Regions from separate parts of the Pseudoalteromonas sp. T1lg24 genome, predicted to be linked through region 3. Evidence: predicted binding sites of a transcription regulator. Region 3 holds the regulator's gene; each other region holds the start of a gene.
The links. The regulator LexA, encoded in region 3, represses DNA repair genes until DNA is damaged. The targets are predictions, from matches to a motif close to TACTGTATNNNNATACAGTA.
Positions count from the first base shown of each region.

Region 1: a site for LexA is predicted at 1,603-1,622, ahead of C2M30_RS03605 (YebG family protein). Genes of this name have one in related genera too.
Region 2: a site for LexA is predicted at 3,360-3,379, ahead of recN (DNA repair protein RecN). Genes of this name have one in related genera too.

Region 1 is NZ_PQCB01000006.1:134,047-140,370, reverse strand. Features, by position in the region: gene C2M30_RS03610 (amino acid aminotransferase) at 72-1,262, shown strand; gene C2M30_RS03605 (YebG family protein) at 1,308-1,589, opposite strand; gene C2M30_RS03600 (DUF6868 family protein) at 1,779-2,021, shown strand; gene C2M30_RS03595 (ABC transporter substrate-binding protein) at 2,080-3,015, shown strand; gene C2M30_RS03590 (sensor histidine kinase) at 3,012-4,922, shown strand; gene C2M30_RS03585 (YceI family protein) at 4,972-5,532, opposite strand; gene C2M30_RS03580 (cytochrome b) at 5,586-6,125, opposite strand; gene C2M30_RS03575 (DNA-3-methyladenine glycosylase I) at 6,246-6,324, opposite strand, start outside.
Region 2 is NZ_PQCB01000016.1:658,304-664,627, reverse strand. Features, by position in the region: gene gltB (glutamate synthase large subunit) at 1-172, shown strand, start outside; gene C2M30_RS10445 (FAD-dependent oxidoreductase) at 183-1,598, shown strand; gene recN (DNA repair protein RecN) at 1,695-3,359, opposite strand; gene C2M30_RS10435 (hypothetical protein) at 3,524-4,042, opposite strand; gene nadK (NAD(+) kinase) at 4,253-5,131, opposite strand; gene C2M30_RS10425 (HrcA family transcriptional regulator) at 5,203-6,147, shown strand; gene grpE (nucleotide exchange factor GrpE) at 6,204-6,324, shown strand, end outside.
Region 3 is NZ_PQCB01000034.1:237,147-243,470, reverse strand. Features, by position in the region: gene C2M30_RS20600 (cytochrome c oxidase subunit 3) at 1-47, opposite strand, end outside; gene C2M30_RS20595 (cytochrome c oxidase assembly protein) at 31-606, opposite strand; gene ctaD (cytochrome c oxidase subunit I) at 606-2,180, opposite strand; gene coxB (cytochrome c oxidase subunit II) at 2,180-3,310, opposite strand; gene lexA (transcriptional repressor LexA) at 3,649-4,266, opposite strand; gene plsB (glycerol-3-phosphate 1-O-acyltransferase PlsB) at 4,495-6,324, shown strand, end outside.

The DNA of each region.
Region 1 (6,324 bases), on a different contig from region 3:
CTTCTCCACAACAGAGAGTATGGTAAGCTAGGGCTTCATCCCATAGCAAAAATTCAATTTAAGAGATAACTATGTTTGCAAACTTAAAGCCATTACCAACGGATCCAATTTTAGGTTTGATGGCCAAATATCGCCAAGATACAAATCCAAATAAAATCGACTTAGGCGTTGGTGTTTATAAAACAGAACAGGGTGATACCCCAATTTTAAGCTGTGTAAAAAAAGCTGAAGCGTTTCGTTTAGAAAATGAAACAAGTAAATCATATATAGGCTTAGCTGGTGATTTAGGTTTTTGTGCAAAAATGGAATCTCTATTACTGGGTGAGCATAAAGCGCTTTTAGAAAACCGTGTTCGCACAGCGCAAGCACCAGGTGGAACCGGTGCGCTACGTGTTGCTGCTGAATTTATCGCAAAAGCAAACCCAAATGCGAGCGTATGGGTAACTACGCCAACATGGGCAAACCATATTGGTTTATTCTCAGCTGCTGGTTTAACAGTTAAAGAATATCCGTATTACGATTACGAGAACAAAGGCTTATTGTTTGATGAAATGATGGCCACCTTAAAGACAGTTCCTAAAGGCGATATCGTGTTGTTACACGCATGTTGTCATAACCCAAGCGGTATGGATTTAAACGCAGAGCAATGGCAACAAGTTGCAGATCTTGCAAAAGAAGTTGGTTTTACGCCGTTAATTGATATTGCTTATCAAGGTTTTGGTACTAGCCTTGAACAAGATGCGGCAGGCTTACGTTTATTAGCTGAAACAGTTGATGAAATGATCATTTGTTCTTCGTGTTCTAAAAACTTTGGTCTTTATCGCGAGCGTATCGGCGCGTGTTCAATTATTTCAGAATCGAGCGCAGTTGCCGACGTTGCTAACTCAGTGCTATTAAGTGTTGTACGCAGTATCTATTCAATGCCGCCAGCTCACGGTGCTGCAATTGTTGATACTATTCTTGGTAGTGAAGAGCTAACCGCCGAGTGGCATCAAGAGCTTGCTGAAATGCGTAATCGTATTAACGGTTTACGTAGCACGATTGTTGAGGCGCTTCATAGTCGTGGCGTTGCACAAGACTTTTCATTTATTGAAAAACAACATGGTATGTTCTCTTTCTTAAGTATCACGCCAGAGCAAATTGAACGTTTACAAAAAGAGTACTCAATTTACATTGTTGGCTCAAGCCGTGTAAATGTAGCAGGCGTTAGCCAAGCAAACTTAGATTACTTTGCCGATGCAGTTGCAACTGTAATTAAGTAAATTTGCGCATAAATAAAAAAGCCACCTTCACGGTGGCTTTTTTATTTAACTTACTTTTTTAATGTCAGTTACTTTTGCTTTATTGTTAGGCGGGGTTGGTTTTCCCCCTTTTAAAGCTGCAATAAATTGGTCTTTACGTTTTGCCATTTCAAGGGCCAGCGCTTCATTTTGTTGCTCGCTTAACGGCACATCAACTTCACCAAGCATGGTTTCAAGTGCTTCCGCAATATCCAACATTTTGTCATATGCGTCTGCCTCTTTTTTTGATGTAAATGTCATGCGTTCGACTCCATCTCTAACTACTTTGTAACATACCTCAACGGCCATATTGCACCTTCTTAACTGTTGTTTTATACAGTACTATAGCAGTAACGAAAAAAAAATAAAGTGTAATTATAATCACACCTTACAGAACCCCGCTGTGGTAAGCAATTTTAGAGACTAAATGCTTGATAACATTGCACCGCTACAGCAAGTACATTAATCTTACATTATGTAAAAGATTAAGGGGTTCTAATGTCAATTGATCAGATAACAACGTTTCTCGGTTGGGCGACCATTGCTAATTGTTTAATTGTTAGCGTTAGCATGGTGATTTTTTTACTTTTTCGCAGCACTATTGTCAGTATTCATAGCCAGCTATTTAACGTAGAGCATAAAGCATTGAATGTGGTTTATATTCAATATTTTGCTTTTTATAAGATCTTAATTGTTTTCTTTAATCTCGTTCCCTATTTAAGTCTTAAGTTAATTATGTGATTTAGGCCTTTTTGAAATGTTCCGCTTACAAGGTGTTTTAAAGGTTTGCTTTATCAGCATGCTGATATTTTTATCAGGCTGCGATAACGAAAGTCGTCAAAGTAATCATAATCAGGCATCAACTACCTCGATTAGTTTGGCAATTGATTTGTGGCCAGGCTATTACCCAATCATTCTTGCCGATGAATTGGGCATGTTAAAAAAGCGCAATATTAGTTTAGAGTTATCAATCCCGCGTAATACCGATCGTATGTTAGCTAAATTTGCGGCGGCAGAGTATGACGCAATTGCGGTAGCATTGGGTGATGTAATGAACCTTTCACAGCAGTACCCTGATGCACGCATTGTTATGGTGGCAGACGAGTCGAGTGGCGGTGACGCGATTTTAGCGCGAAGTGACCAACAAGTGATTAAAGGCACTAAAATTGGCACCAACTTAGGTGGTTTTGGTGAGTTATTAGTACGCCGCTTTTTAGATGCAAACGACATCGCAATTGATGATGTGACGCTAATGAATATTGAAGCGTCGCATGCTGCTAAGTTACTTAACAATAATAGCATCGACTACGCACATACTTGGCAACCCTACGTAGATGAAATGGTTGCAGGTGGTGCGCACGTTGTGTACTCAAGTGCCCAAACACCGGGCTTAATTCCAGATGTTATAGCGATGCAAAGCGCGTTTATTGAAAATAATCATGAGGCAGCGCGTGGGTTTGTTGATGCGTGGTTTGAGGCGCAAGCTTGGTGGCTTGAAAATCCAAGTAAAGGTAATGAAATCATTGCGCGAGTCATCAAACAAACACCGCAAAGTATTAAGTTAAACGGCGTTAAACTGTTAAATCGAGCGGATAATTTTGCAGCATTTACATCGCAAAATAGCGTGGGCTTAAACAGTGTTATTGGTGTGTACAATCAATTTTATGTTGGGCAAGGGATCATTGCTAAACCAATTCGCAGCGAGCGTTTACTAGATGCCCGGTTAATTCAATGAAACTAAAGTTTGTATTGAGTGCCATTTTGTTGGCCTCATTAGTGCTTCCTACATCGTTTATTTCATATATTGCGTATACGCAAAAAGTCGCAACTAACGAACAAAACCAAGCCACGGTGCGACGCCTTACGCTTAACCGCAGTAAAGAACGCGTTGAATCATATTTAAATACAATTTTAGAGTATGTGCGTGCCGACAGTAATATTCCCCAGTTTGCCAACTTTCTTACCGCTTATGGTACTGAACAAGAAGCGCAAATCGCTGAGATAAATGCTATTTTGCGAAATGTGATCGTAAAAGACACATTGAATGTGACCTCGGTGGCGCTTATTAATACAGCGGGTAAAAACATTCAAGACATTCGAATTAGCCAACAGAGCCGAGATGAATCGTCATTCGCTTACTTTAAACGTCAATCTATGTCGCCAGCACCAGTCATGCATTATTCAGGTGCAAACAATAAGGACCCTGAAAGTATTTATTTTTCATCGCCAATTCGCAGCAGTGATGGGAAAGTAGTGGGGTATTTACGCTTAATGTTAGAAACATCGGCGATTCAACAACTCGTAAATAGCATTGCAAAACACCTAACCTATTCTCAGTGGCTAACGATTAGCGCAAACGAAACGCCAATCGCAGATTCACGCCAGCGACAAAAACGCTTGGAAGAGCGTGATAATGTTTATAAAAGTCACGCAAAAATCAAACCGTTTGAGTGGCAAATCGCCCTGATGCAAACGGCACAAGAACACAATCGTGACCTTGCTAACTATCGTCAATTTTTATTGTTACAGATTGCTATTTTGTTGATTGTTTCGATATTCGTCAGTTTGGTTGTTGCGCGTCTTATGTCTCGTCCAGTAGAGCGTGTTAAAAAGTTAGCAATTGAAATTGCACATCGAGACCTCGATAAACGCATTCGCGGTGGAAAAATTGATGAATTTAATGAGCTTGCCGCGGCAATTAATTCAATGGCAGATAATTTAGTGGAAGGTTATCGCAATTTAGAGCGAGAACATCACGAGTTAGAACAAAGCCAACAGCAAGTGACTGAACTTAATGAACAACTAGAAAAAAGAGTGTTAGAGCGTACGCAGCAATTAAGCGCCCAAAACCAAGCGTTAGAAAGCGCGATGCAACAAATTGTACAAAGCGAAAAGTTAGCGTCACTTGGCAGTTTAGTGTCGGGTGTGTCACATGAGTTAAACACACCGATTGGCGTGGCGCTTACAGCAGGAAGCTTTGCACTTGAGGTTCATAATAAAATTGCAAATGAACTTAAGCAAAAATCGCTATCAGTTGACTCTCTGTCGAAGCATCTTCAGCAATTAGAAGAGGCGATTGGGCTAGTCACCAATAATTGTCACAAGGCAAGTGAATTGGTTATTAACTTTAAACAGATTAGCGGCGACCATACCAGCAATAAACGCCGTGTGTTTAATTTAGCGCAAACACTCGAGGTAGTGGTTAACACCTTAAATACAAAATTACTGTCAAGCAATACGGTCAGTTTTCACGGATTAGAAAACGTTGAAATAGACAGTTTTCCAGGTGCTTTTGAGCAAGTCTTTATTAACTTAATCAACAACTCGCTAGTTCACGGGTTTGATGACAGTGTACAAGGCAAAATTAACATTTCAATGCAGCAAAGCGACGCAAATTTTATTGTGATTAATTACACCGATGACGGTAAAGGTATTGATATTGCGCATCGCGATAAAATATTCGACCCATTTTTCACAACGCGTCTTGGCGAGGGAAGTAGTGGTTTAGGCTTGTATATTGTGTTTAATCTGGTAACCGGTGTGCTTGGTGGAGAAATTAAATTGTGTCAATCAGAGGGGAAAAGTGGCGTATCGTTTGATATTAAGCTACCCACTGTTGCACCAATTGCAAAAATCGAATGAGTTTGAATTGGGTCCGAACGCAAAGTGCTCAGACCCAAAGTAGCCTTTATTACTTTTTGATGCCTTCAATGTGAAGGTCGAAATCGATTTGACCAAAATCCATTTTATAGCCGAAGTCTTTCATTTGAATCGCTGTAGTACCTGCAAAACCAGCGCGGTAACCGCCCCAAGGATCTTTACCTTCACCGATTTTTTCTACATCGATAGTAATTTCTTTCTCAATTCCTTGTAGCGTTAAAAGACCGGTAATAGCCAGTTTACCATCACCTAAATCTTTCACTTTTGTGCTGTTAAATGTCGCTGTAGAGAATTTTTTAACATCTAAAAAGTCGCTATCGCGCAAATGCTTGTCGCGCTCTGCATGGTTTGAGTCAACGCTGGTGGTATCAATATTAACTGAAATTTTACTTGCTTCAGGTTGTTTCTCATCGTAGCTGAACTCACCTGAGAAGGTATTAAAACGGCCTGTTAACCAGCTGTAGCCTAAGTGCTTCACTTTAAAATTAATTGATGCGTGAGCGCCTTTGGTGTCAATTACATAATCTGCAGCCATTGCTGGCATTGTTAAGCTTGCCATCGTAAGAGCTGTTGCTAAAAGTGTTTTTTTCATAATTGTTTCCTTTAAATTTATACAACCTGAGCTTTGACTAGCCAAATCTGAGGTTACTTAATCATTCGGCGTAACGTGTCATCTTTATCAAAAAAGTGATGCTTTAACGCCGCTAATATATGAATACCAACAATCGCCATTAAGCTATAAGCGGCATATTGATGAATACTGCCTGCAATATCTTCTTGATTTGCAATTAATTCGCCTAAACTTGCTACTTCGAACCAGTCAAAAACAGCAATTGCGCGACCATCAGCGGTTGAGATCAAATAACCACTGGTTAAAATTATCAATAAAATCCCATACAAGGCTAAATGGCCTAGTTTTGTTGCAACGCGAGTTTTAGATGAATGGGTAGAGACGGACTTAGGTGATACCGTAATCACTTTCCAAGCAATGCGCACTAGCGTGAATGCCAGCAATAAAATGCCAATACTTTTGTGCCAATGGGGCGCTGTGCGATACCATTCACTGTAATAATTCAAATCAACCATCCAAAATCCAACGCCGAATAATGCAAAAATAACAAGTGCACTAAGCCAGTGAAGCAGCTTACTAATAGTACCGAATTTAGTGTTGGAATCGAGAAGCATAATCATTTCCTTAAATAGATTGAAACACTTTAATTGAGCTTCATTTGAATGTGAATAGCTCAAAAGTGAATTCATTGTTCACTTTTGACTATTAATAGAGGTGTTTAAGTTGAAAGGGTATTAGAAAAGCGATGAGTAAAGTGCAATCACTTCGTCTTTGCGAAAGCATTGATTGTGATGATCATTAACCATGCCGCAT
Region 2 (6,324 bases), on a different contig from region 3:
AATTGGCGAGCATTTAGAAGCAACACAATCAAATCGCGCAGAGCAAATTCTTGCTGATTTTGAGTCATACATTGCGCAATTTAGATTGGTTAAGCCTAAATCGAGTGATGTGAAAGGTTTGCTTGGTCATAGAGCACGTTCAAGTGCTGAATTAAGAATACAGGCGCAATAGGAGAAGTACCATGTCACAAAACGTATATCAATTTATCGATGTGCAGCGTGTCGACCCGCGCAAAAAGCCTATTTCGTCACGTAAAAAACAGTTTGTTGAAATCTACGAACCGTTTTCTGCGAAACAAGTTGATTCGCAAGCCGATCGTTGCCTTGACTGTGGTAATCCATATTGTGAATGGAAGTGTCCTGTACACAACTACATTCCGCAATGGTTAAAACTGATCAAAGCCGGCAAAGTTATCGAAGCGGCTGAATTGTCGCATCGAACTAATAGTTTACCCGAAGTATGTGGACGCGTATGCCCACAAGACCGATTATGTGAAGGTGCATGTACACTCAACGAGGAGTTCGGTGCGGTCACCATAGGTAATATCGAAAAATATATTTCTGATACGGCCTTTGCGATGGGCTGGAAGCCAGATATGTCGCACGTGGTTTGGAGCGATAAGAAAGTTGCTATTATCGGTGCGGGGCCAGCAGGCTTAGGTTGCGCTGATATTCTAGCGCGTAATGGTGTAAAACCTGTGGTGTTTGACCGTCATCCTGAAATTGGTGGTTTACTGACCTTCGGTATCCCATCGTTTAAATTAGAAAAATCGGTAATGGAAAACCGCCGTGAAATTTTCACGGGGATGGGCGTTGAATTTGTGTTAAATACCGAGGTCGGTAAAGACATTGCACTACAAACCATTATTGATGAATACGACGCGGTATTTTTAGCGGTGGGCACTTATCAAAATATGCGTGCAGGTCTTGAAAACGAAGATGCTGATGGTGTGTTTGATGCATTGCCATTTTTAATTGCTAATACCAATTTTCAAATGGGTTACGACGAAACACCAGAATCTTACATCAATATGCAAGGCAAACGCGTCGTTGTGTTAGGTGGTGGTGATACAGCAATGGACTGTGTGCGTACCTCAATTCGTCAAAATGCCAGTAGCGTTGTGTGTGCTTATCGTCGTGATGAAGCCAATATGCCAGGCTCAGTACGTGAAGTAAAAAATGCCAAAGAAGAGGGCGTTGAGTTTATGTTTAATGTACAACCAAAAGGGGTTGTACTTAATGACAGCGGCAAAGTAACTGGCGTAAAAATGGTTAAAACGCAGCTTGGCGAGGCCGATGAAAATGGCCGTCGTCGTGCAGAGGAAGTCGCTGGTTCTGAGCATGTTGTGCCAGCCGATGCGGTGATTATGGCGTTTGGTTTTCAGCCTCATGCAATGCCGTGGTTAAGTAAGTTTGATGTAGAACTTGATAAATGGGGCCGTATTGTGGCACCTGAGCAAGGCGCATATACGCATCAAACATCTAACCCTAAAATCTTTGCTGGTGGCGATGCAGTAAGAGGTTCTGATTTAGTGGTTACCGCTATTTATGAGGGCCGCAACGCAGCAGAAGGCATTATGGATTATCTCGAAGTTTAGTGCTGTATAGCCTGAATGTGGTTAAACATTTAAGGCAGCTTATAACATTAAAAAAGGTGGGCAAATGCCCACCTTTTTTGTATTTATGTTTTTTGCTTAATGATATTGCGACAGTAATTCGGAGGCATTAGTACGGGTAATTTCACTAATATTCGTGCCACCTAATAAGCGTGCAATTTCATCAATTCGTCCCGAGTTATCGAGTACCGACATATGGGTATGCGTGTGGGTGCCATCATCGCTTTTACTGACAAAAAATTGATTATGGCCACTTGATGCTACTTGCGGTAAGTGGGTTACACAAATTACCTGTGTACTGTTGCCTAATTGGCGCAATAATTTGCCAACTGCTGATGCAGTCGGGCCAGAAATACCCACATCGACTTCATCAAAAATTAAGGTTGGTGTAGTCATTTTATCTGCAATAATAACTTCAATGGCAAGACTAATACGTGATAGCTCACCACCCGAGGCTACTTTCACAAGCGGTTGTAAACGTTGACCTGTGTTAGCAGCTACTTGAAAATCTATGCTGTCTAGGCCTTTGCTACTGGTTATCTCTTGTTGCTCAACCACAATGGCAAACTTGGCGTTTTCCATTGATAACATCACTAGTGATTCAGTAACTTGCTTTGATAGTTCATCTGCTGCGACTTTTCGGCTTTGCGAAAGGCGTGTTGCGACAGTCACATAATGTGCTTTAGCTTCGGCGATTTCGCTTTCTAGTGCGGCGAGACGTTCGTCACTTTGTTCAATGTTGGCAAGACTTTGCTTTAGTTCAGCGTGTAAATCTGGAATTGCTTCAGGTGAAATATCGTGTTTTCTTGCCAAATCAAGTGCGCGTGCGATACGGTCATCGAGTTCTGATAACTGCGCAGGGTCGATCTCAATGCTGTCTTGATAATGGCTAAGTTCGCGCGCAGCTTCTTCTAAACTGATACCTGCTTCAAATAATAAGTCGGCGATTGGTGCCAATTTTTTATCTAAACTTGCTAACTCAGCAATTTGGTTTGCGCTCGATTGCACCATAGAGTACGCATTATAATTATCTTGTTGATAAATAATTTGCAGCTCTTTTTGTGTACCTTCAAGCAACGAATTTGCGTTACTTAGCAGCTTATGTTGCTGTTCAATTTCTTCAAACTCACCGTGCTCAAGTGAAAACTCATCTAACTCAGCCACTTGATACTCGAGCAATTGCTTTTCGGCTGCTGCTTGTTGTAGTGACTGACTTAGCGTCGCCTTTTCTTTTTCAAGTGATTGCAGTGCGTTGTATGCTGTTTTAACGTCGTTCACAAGATCAACGTGTCCCGCAAAGCTATCAACTACCGACAATTGATAACCGGCTTTATTGAGCTGTTGGTGCGCGTGTTGGCCGTGAATTGAAATAAGCAGGCTGCCGAGAGATTTTAACTGGCCTGCTGGCACCATTACGCCATTTATATAGGCTTTACTGCGGCCGTTTGCCGATACTACACGGCGAATAATGCATTCGCTACTATCACCTAATTCATGTTCACTAATAAAGTGTTGCGCAGCAGGTAAGTTCTGAATATCAAACACCGCCGAAACTTGGGCTTTATCGGCGCCTTCACGCACCATGCTGGCTTCGGCACGTTCGCCTAAACATAGCGATAGGGCATCAATAGCGATGGATTTACCTGCGCCAGTTTCACCTGTGATAGTTGTCATACCTTGATGCCATTCAATATCAAGGTGTTCAACAATTGCAAAATTTGTTACTTGTAATGATGCTAACATAACTGATTATCCATACAGTACATTAACTGGTAATTTATACAGTAAATAAAAAATAGGCAAGTTAAAAATGAAGATATTTTGTTGTGGAAGAAAAAAGGAGTGAGTAGATGTATTGAAAAGAGATTGCGCTAATGGCTTGTATTTAGCCTTTAGCGCAGATCAAATTAAACGTTTTCTTCGTGAAGTTCCGGCTCAACGTGTTCATCGGTAGATGCAAGTGTTGGCGTTATCACTTGTTGGCTTAATGAAGGCAATTGATGCCAATAAAAATCACTGTTGAATTGGTGGCCAGATGTCGGTAATTGTTCAACAAAGGCGTAAATTTGTTTACTTAACGTTAGTTTATCGTCTGCCGATTCAAACTTTAGCAGCTCATTTTCGAGTAAGTCAGTTAGGTTACCGATGACTTGTTCATAGTGGGTAATGGTTTCATCAGTTTTACGTTGCATTACAAAATAATTGTTGTTGATTTGCGATAACCCACTAATGTCTTTTGGTTTTACAATGCGTGATTTGCCATAGCTTTGCACTATTTTGCTGTAACGAGAGCTAACAACGTCGATACGTTCGCTTTGTTGTTGTTTTTCAAGTGCTAATGCTTTTTTTCGATTGTTATCTATGACTAAAAATGTCGTTAACAGTACAATTAATAAAACGGTGGTTAAAAATACTACAAACCCCACTTTTTCTTTCCTTTCAATTGATTACTCTGAATCTAGCTAAGTAAATTGCGTAACACACTTAGCAATAATGTTTTTGTGCGTTCTAGTTTTATCGGTTTTCCAAGTACAAGACAAATTTGTGCGATAAAATAGGGCTAGTGTACGCACATTTAACGATGTAATGCCTTAGTGTCCGCTAGAGCTTAATTTGTTATGTTGATTTCAGGTTGATTAATATAAACGGCTGCCCCAGTTTAACTTTTGGCGCAGTACATTGTAATACGAATATTTGCTTGGATGCACCATGCGCAACTGTTGCTCACTTCGTTTGATTACAATTTCATCACCTGGCAATACCGCTAACACAACATGACTATCACAACTCACTTGTAAGTCCACATCATTTGCAGGGCTCAATGCCAGTTTTACTTCACTATTTGCATCCACCACGAGTGGGCGGCTTGTTAGTGTGTGCGGGAACATAGGCACCAATGAAATGGCATTTAGTTTTGGGTTTAAAATGGGCCCTCCGCCAGAAAGGCTATAGGCTGTAGAGCCTGTTGGCGTTGACACAATCAGGCCGTCAGATTTTTGCGAGAATACAAACTCTCTATCAATAAAGGCTTCAAACTCAATCATGTGTGCAACTTTATTGGCATGCAGCACGGCTTCGTTAACCGCCGTGTTTGAGCTTTTTAGCACTTCATGGCGATAGATTTCCACTTCCAGCAAGAAGCGTTTTTCTTCACTAAATTTACCAGCCAGCACTTGTTCAAGTTCACGCTCAAAATTATCGGGATCAAGGTCGGTCAGAAAACCGAGATTACCTCTATTTACGCCGATAACCGCAATATCAAAGCGGGCCAACACGCGAGCAGCGCCTAGCATGTTACCGTCACCACCAACCACAATCGCTAAATCACAGTTGCGGCCAATTTCAACTAACGACGCTGAATATTCTTCATCAACAATGGGTTCAGCGACACGGCTTTCAACGTAAACTTGATAACCGAGAGCCGTTAAAAAGGTATGCAGTTTGGCAAGTGTTACAGCCGCGCCTTCATGGTTCGGTTTGCCAATCAATCCTATGTTATTAAATACTTGTGCCATAAAATCGTCACTGATAAAGTCTTGCCTACAGTATATCTTGATTTTTAATCATCAGGCCATAAATAATAATCATGAAATTAAGCGCCCGTGATCAACTCATTTTTTCTGCCGTTATGGACTTATATTGCAATGGTGAAGGTACGCCAGTTGCATCAAGCCATGTGGTAAAGCAGAAACAAATTAATATTTGCAGTGCGACAGTACGCAATGCAATGGCGCGTATGGAAAAGTCGGGGCTATTGTATGCGCCTCACACCTCTTCGGGACGTGTACCTACAGAGCTAGGTTTTAGCTATTGGTTTGATGAATTTTTTCAACTTTCTGATATTGCAGACTATTGGCAACCCAGTGCACAAAGCCTTACCGAATTTTCTCATCGCTTAAGTCAACAATATAAACTGTGTGTGTTGGTGAGTTTGCCAGAGGCGATGCAGCAACATATTTATCGTGCAGAAGTGCTCGATTTTAGTTTTGAAAACTGGCTTATTTTACTATTCGACAGGGACGGTAATAGCCAAAACATCCAGATTACTAAGCCTCGCGAAGCAAACGATGCATTACGCAATCAATTTAATGCGTGGTTAAATACTGTTTTCGCAGGGCATAACTTGGCCGAAGGGTTACGCCGCATGGCGGCGATGCGCCAAAGTGCACCAATGTTTTGTCATGGTTCACTGGGTATGTGGATTAAAGCGCTCGCTGAAAAACTGCATGTAGATAGTAGCATTGTTATTGGCAGCCACTATTTATTTGGTGCACTGTCTAGCGAGCAGTTAAATCAAATTGGCGCGCCATTTTTAGATTATGTAGAACAAAAGTTAGCGATGAAAATGGGCATGTCGGTTATGTACCACGATAACTTGCCGTTTGGTGCGTTGGAAGACTATTTATTACTGAGCGTGCCGTACTTTTCACAAGAGATATACCAAGGCCGTTTATGTGTGCTCTGTCCAAAGTCGGCGAAAATTGAAGCAATTATCAACGAAATATCGATTAATTGCGCTATTAGCTCTTGAAAGGCGGTTATCAATCCCCATAATTAGCATCAGTTGTAAGATTTCGGAGAGTATCAATGTCTGAGCAAAATAATCAGCCAGAGCAAGAAGCAGAAGTACAGGAAACCCTTGACCAAGTAGCGGAAGAGCTACAAGGTGGTGAAGAGCTAAGCGCAGAAGCGGAAATTGCAGTATTAA
Region 3 (6,324 bases):
CATTGGCTTTGCTCAGGTACATAATATTTTTCATATTGAGTTTTCATTGACTAACTCTCCATCGCGCTTGCTATTGCTTGCAACTTTACCTTCAACATCTGCTGTAATATCGTAAATGGTGTACGACAAGGTCACTTCATGAATATCATTTGGCAAGGTTTCGTCGAGGTAAAAGAGCAATGGCAAATCCGCTGAGCCTTTGCTTGTCAGCGGCTGTTGATTAAAACAAAAGCAAGACACTTTATGTAAATATTTAGCCGCCCGACCTGGTGCTACTGACGGTACGGCTTGCATTATCTTGTTGCTACTCGAAAGGTTTTGCGCAATAAACTCTATGCGCTCCATTTCACCCGGGCTAACGTCAACACTGTAGCGTTTAGCTTTGACTTTAAACGGTGCGCCAGCTTGCGCGTGTGTGATAAATGTAACGCGTACACTGCGCGATTCATCACTTTGTGCACTCACTTGAGCCTGCTCCATATTAGGTTTTCCATTCAATCCTGTGATATCACAGAAAACGTCATAAAGTGGCACCAGCGCAAAGGCAAACGCAAACATTAATAAACTGGTTAAGATTAGCTTTTTGAGTAGCTTAACGTTATTCATTACTTCACTTCCGGCGGCTCAGAGAACGTATGATAAGGTGCAGGCGATGCAACTTCCCACTCCAACCCTTCAGCCCCATCCCACACTTTGGCAGGTACTTTTTCGCCACCCTTTGCACACTTATAAACAACGGCAACAAAAAGTAATTGAGATAAACCAAAGGCAAAGCCACCAACACTGATCAATGCATTAAAATCAGCAAACTGCAGTGCATAGTCAGGAATACGTCTCGGCATACCGGCTAAGCCCACGAAATGCATTGGGAAGAACAGAATGTTTACGCTAATTAGTGATAACCAGAAATGGGTTTTAGCAAGACCAATGTGATACATGTTGCCTGTCCACTTTGGTAACCAATAATAAGCCCCTGCCATTATCGAGAATACAGCCCCCGTTACTAACACATAGTGGAAATGAGCAACCACAAAGTAAGTATCGTGATACTGAAAATCGACCGGTGTTATTGCTAGCATCAATCCAGAGAAACCACCTAAGGTGAATAACACAATAAACGCGATGGAAAACAGCATCGGTACTTCAAAGCTAATCGAGCCACGCCACATTGTCGCTACCCAGTTGAAAACTTTAACCCCCGTAGGCACAGATATCAGCATGGTGCTATACATAAAGAACAACTCCCCCGCCAATGGCATGCCAGTGGTAAACATGTGGTGCGCCCATACAATAAACGACAAAAACGCGATCGATGCTGTGGCATACACCATTGAGGCATAACCAAACAGTTTCTTACGTGAAAACGCTGGAATAATCGTCGAGATAACACCAAACGCCGGTAAAATCATGATGTAAACTTCAGGGTGCCCGAAAAACCAGAAAATATGCTGGAACATTACAGGGTCACCACCACCTGCCGCGTTAAAGAAATCTGTGCCAAAGTACTTATCAGTTAGCACCATAGTCACTGCACCAGCAAGTACCGGCATCACCGCAATTAATAAAAATGCGGTAATTAACCACGTCCATACAAACAGCGGTAATTTCATATACGTCATGCCCGGTGCACGCATATTCACTATGGTTACAATTACATTGATTGCCCCCATAATTGAGCTAATGCCCATAATATGCACAGCGAAGACGAATAGTGCCGTATTATCATTGCTGTATGTGGTTGATAGTGGGGCATAGAACGTCCAACCAAAAGCTGGGCCGCCGCCTTCCATAAATAACGACATAAGCAGAATGAAAAACGCAAATGGTAAAATCCAAAAACTCCAGTTATTCATGCGCGGTAGTGCCATATCTGGCGCGCCAATCATCATAGGGATCATCCAGTTTGCCAAGCCAGTAAACGCAGGCATAACTGCACCGAAAACCATGATTAAGCCATGAACTGTAGTCATTTGGTTAAAAAAGTGTGGCTCTACAAATTGTAAGCCTGGTTGAAATAATTCGGCACGAATAACCAGTGCCATTGCGCCACCCGTTAAAAACATTAACAGAGCGAATAACAGATAAAGCGTACCGATATCTTTATGGTTAGTTGTAAATAACCAACGTTTTAAACCTGTTGGCGCATGATGGTGGTGATGAGATTCAGCTAGTGTTGTCATTATTGTGCTTCTCCCACAGATTCTTGAATATCACTTGGTTGCACTGAATCGCCAGTGTTGTTACCCCAAGCATTTCGCTCATAGGTCACTACTGCCGCTAATTCTTTTAGTGACAACATTTTGCTATAGCCTTGCATTGCTGTTGCTGGCTTGCCATGAACCACAATATCGATATGTGCTTTAACATCGCCAAGTGCTATAGGGCTCTCTTTTAGCGCTGGGAACACACCTGGCAATCCCATCCCAGTAGGTTGGTGACACGCAGCACAATTAGCCATATACACTTGTTCTCCTAGCGTCATTAGCTCATCTTGAGATAATGTAAGATCAAGTGACGCTTTTTCGGCGGCCGCCGCTTGCGCTTTTTCAAGCTGCGCATTTGCCAACCACTGTTCAAATTCAGCAGGCTCTTTAACTTCAACAACCACAGGCATAAAGCCATGGTCTTTTCCGCATAACTCAGCACACTGACCGCGATAAATACCGGTCTCATTGACCTTAGTCCACGCTTCGTTAATAAAGCCTGGGTTCGCATCTTTTTTAACCGCGAACTCAGGTACCCACCAAGAGTGAATTACGTCGTCCGAAGTCATTAAAAAGCGTACTTTTTTTCCTTTTGGGATAATAAGCGGTTTATCAACATCTAACAGGTAGGTTTCTGTTTTTTGGTCTTGATTGGTGATTTGTTCACGCGGAGTCGAAAGAACAGAATAGAACGACACATTGTGGTCAAGATATTCATAATGCCACTTCCATTGTGACCCTGTAACTTTAATCGTAAGGTCAGCTTTGGTGGTGTCTTCCATGGCAATCAAGGTTTTGGTTGCAGGCACCGCCATACCTATCAAAATTACAAATGGAATTGCGGTCCAAAGTATTTCAATTTTGGTACTTTCATGAAATTGAGCAGGCACTGCTCCTTTTGATTTACGGTGATGGATTATTGCCCAAAACATAATGGCAAATACTACTAATCCAATAACGCAACAGATATAAAAAATTGTCATATGGAGCTCGTAGACATCACGGCTGATGTCTGTCACCCCAACAGGTAAGTTATATTGACTCGTCCCAACTGCTAAAAAAGGAAAGCTCAATAGTAACCATAAGGATAGTTTCACTAGCCTCATGCTCGCTCCTTAGCTAATTATTATTATGTTGTTAGGAAATGGTCAGTGAAAGTTTTAGCGATTAAATCGCACGACGCACTACAGCATCACTCCATTTTCTTTATTATATTTGTTTTCTAAAAGCCGCACTTTGCTTAAAAAGAAAACAAGGTTACTACTAAGGTCTAGTAAACGATTAAATTTTACGCAAGTCAAATTTAAGATAAATTTTTTATAAATCTATAAGTTAGCGATTTTTGAAGATGTAAAAACAGAAGGGGTTATAGTAAGAAATAGGGTGTTTTAAAGCAGGGTGAGGCTAGCAAAATTACTCACTAGCCAAGGTCAACAAAAGTGTATTACATCCAGTCGGCATTTCTAATAACGCCAACCGCAAGGCCTTCGATATTAAAATGGTCATGCTCTAAATCGACTTTAATTGTGTCAAATTCGTCATTTTCTGCATGTAACAATACTTGTTTGCCTGCTTTTTCAAAACGCTTTACCGTTACATCTTCATCAACACGGGCTACAACCACTTGGCCATTATTAGCCACTGGCGTGCGATGAACAGCTAGCAAATCACCATCCATAATGCCGATATCCTTCATACTCTCACCACGTACACGTAGCAGGAAATCTGCACATGGGTTAAATAGGTTAGGATCAACTTGATAATGACTTTCAATGTGCTCATTAGCCAAAATAGGTGAACCTGCAGCAACTTGACCAATTAACGGTAAACCTAATTGCTCGGGTTCATCTTCTTCCACTAAACGAATACCACGGCTAGCGCCCGGCACCATTTCAATGACGCCTTTTTTGGCTAATGCTTTTAAATGCTCTTCTGCAGCGTTTGCACTTTTAAAACCGAGTGTCGATGCGATTTCTGCGCGCGTTGGCGGCATGCCAGTATCTTTAATAAATACTTTAACAAGTTCTAAGATTTGTGCCTGACGTTTTGTTAATGGTCTCATTCACTGGTTTTCCATACAGTACAGATAACTGTGAGTATATACAGTTATTCTTATTTCGCAACTTTTAATTATTTGATAATTAGCACTATGCTTAGTTACAGACGATAATTGCTGCAAATCAAAAATCATCGCAGTAAATTGCTTTATTTTTCCTCTGGCACGACCAGTTGTTTAATCTTTTAGAGTTAACTGGTATGCTAGCGCCCCTTTTGTTTTTAGGTTGGTGTTATGAAGTTGGTTGGCTCTATGATTCAGTGGTTTGCAAACGGTATGAACAAGCTTTTAGTGCGTTCGAAAATAGTACCTGAACACCCGTTAGACAACCTAGCAATAGATAAAAACAAGCCGACCGTTTACATCACATTATTAAATTCTTTTTCTGATTCAGCCGCGTTGCGCAGCACCTGTAAAAAGCTCGGCTTACCAGACCCTCAAGTCACTCAGCAAATTGGTGATAAACAAGTTCCAAGGTACATTCCAATTCACCATCGCTCGCCACTGTTTGGTAAAGCAAAAAAAGACAGTCCAGCGCTCGAAATCAGCGAAGAAATATTTGCAGCATTAAAGCAATCTGACGTTACCGATTTACAAGTTATTCCGGTCACCATTTTATGGGGACGCAATCCAGGCAAAGAAAAGCCAGGCCTTGGCACTATTTTATCCAGTTCTCTTACACCAAGCTGGTTGCGTAAAGTATTTGTCGTATTACTGTCTGGCCGCGACAACTTAATTCGTTTTAGTCGTCCATTAGAACTATCGCAGCTTACCAGCAAGCAACAAAGTGATGACTTACCGCATAAACTCATTCGTGTTGCCCGTGTCCACTTTAAACGTCAGAAACTTGCTGCGCTTGGCCCTAAACTGCCATCTCGCGATCAGTTATATCAAGGTCTTTTAGCATCAAGCACTGTCAAAGCCGCGATTGAAGATGAAGCAAAAAGTAAAAACATCTCAATTGTAGAAGCGCGACAAAATGCCATAAAACTAGTTGATGAAATTGCTGCCAACTATAACGAATCAATGATCGGGGTTTCTGAACGCATTCTGACGTGGCTGTGGACCAAACTATACAACGGTATTGAAGTAAATAACCCGGAACGAATTCAAGAGCTGACCGACAAAGGCCACGAAATTATCTATATGCCGTGCCACCGCAGCCATATGGATTACTTATTACTCACTTATGTTATTTACCATCAAGGTTATGTGCCACCACATATTGCAGCAGGTATAAACTTAAGTTTTTGGCCTGCAGGCCCAATATTTAGACGCTGTGGTGCCTTTTTCTTGCGCCGCTCATTCAAAGGCAACAAGCTTTATTCCGCAGTATTCCGTGAATATTTAAGTCAGTTATTTATAAAAGGCTACGCAGTTAAGTTTTATACCGAAGGCGGCCGCAGCCGAACTGGCCGTTTGCTTCCACCTAAAACCGGTATGTTAGCGATGACATTACAATCAATTTTGCGCGGTATTGATCGTCCAATTTCAATCGTGCCTGTATATATTGGTTACGAGCATGTAATGGAAGTTAACACCTACCTTGGTGAACTTGCTGGGCAAAAGAAGAAAAATGAGTCAGTACTGGGCGTCTTCAAAACTCTACGTAAGCTCAAGAATTACGGCAAAGGTAATGTAAATTTTGGCGAGCCAATCAATATTAATCAATACCTTACCCAGCACCAATCAAATTGGCGCGACAGCATTGCTGCAGATGAAAAGCCTAACTGGCTAACACCAATGGTAGGCAAACTTGCTGATTCAGTGATGGTCAATATCAACAATGCGGCTGCGATCAATGCCGTTACTTTAATGTCATCAATTTTGTTAAACACCGAAAAACAGGCGATGACGCGTAACGAGCTCATTGCTTGTATGACAAACTACATGAGATTGCTTGAATTAGCGCCGTACAGCAAAGATGTCAGTGTGCCAAACAAAAGCGCTGAAGAGCTGCTTGAACATGCACTCACATTAGATAAATTTGAAGTGATTACGCAAGGGCGAGTTAAAGTAATCCGTATTCAAGACACGCAAAAAGTATTATTGAACTATTACCGC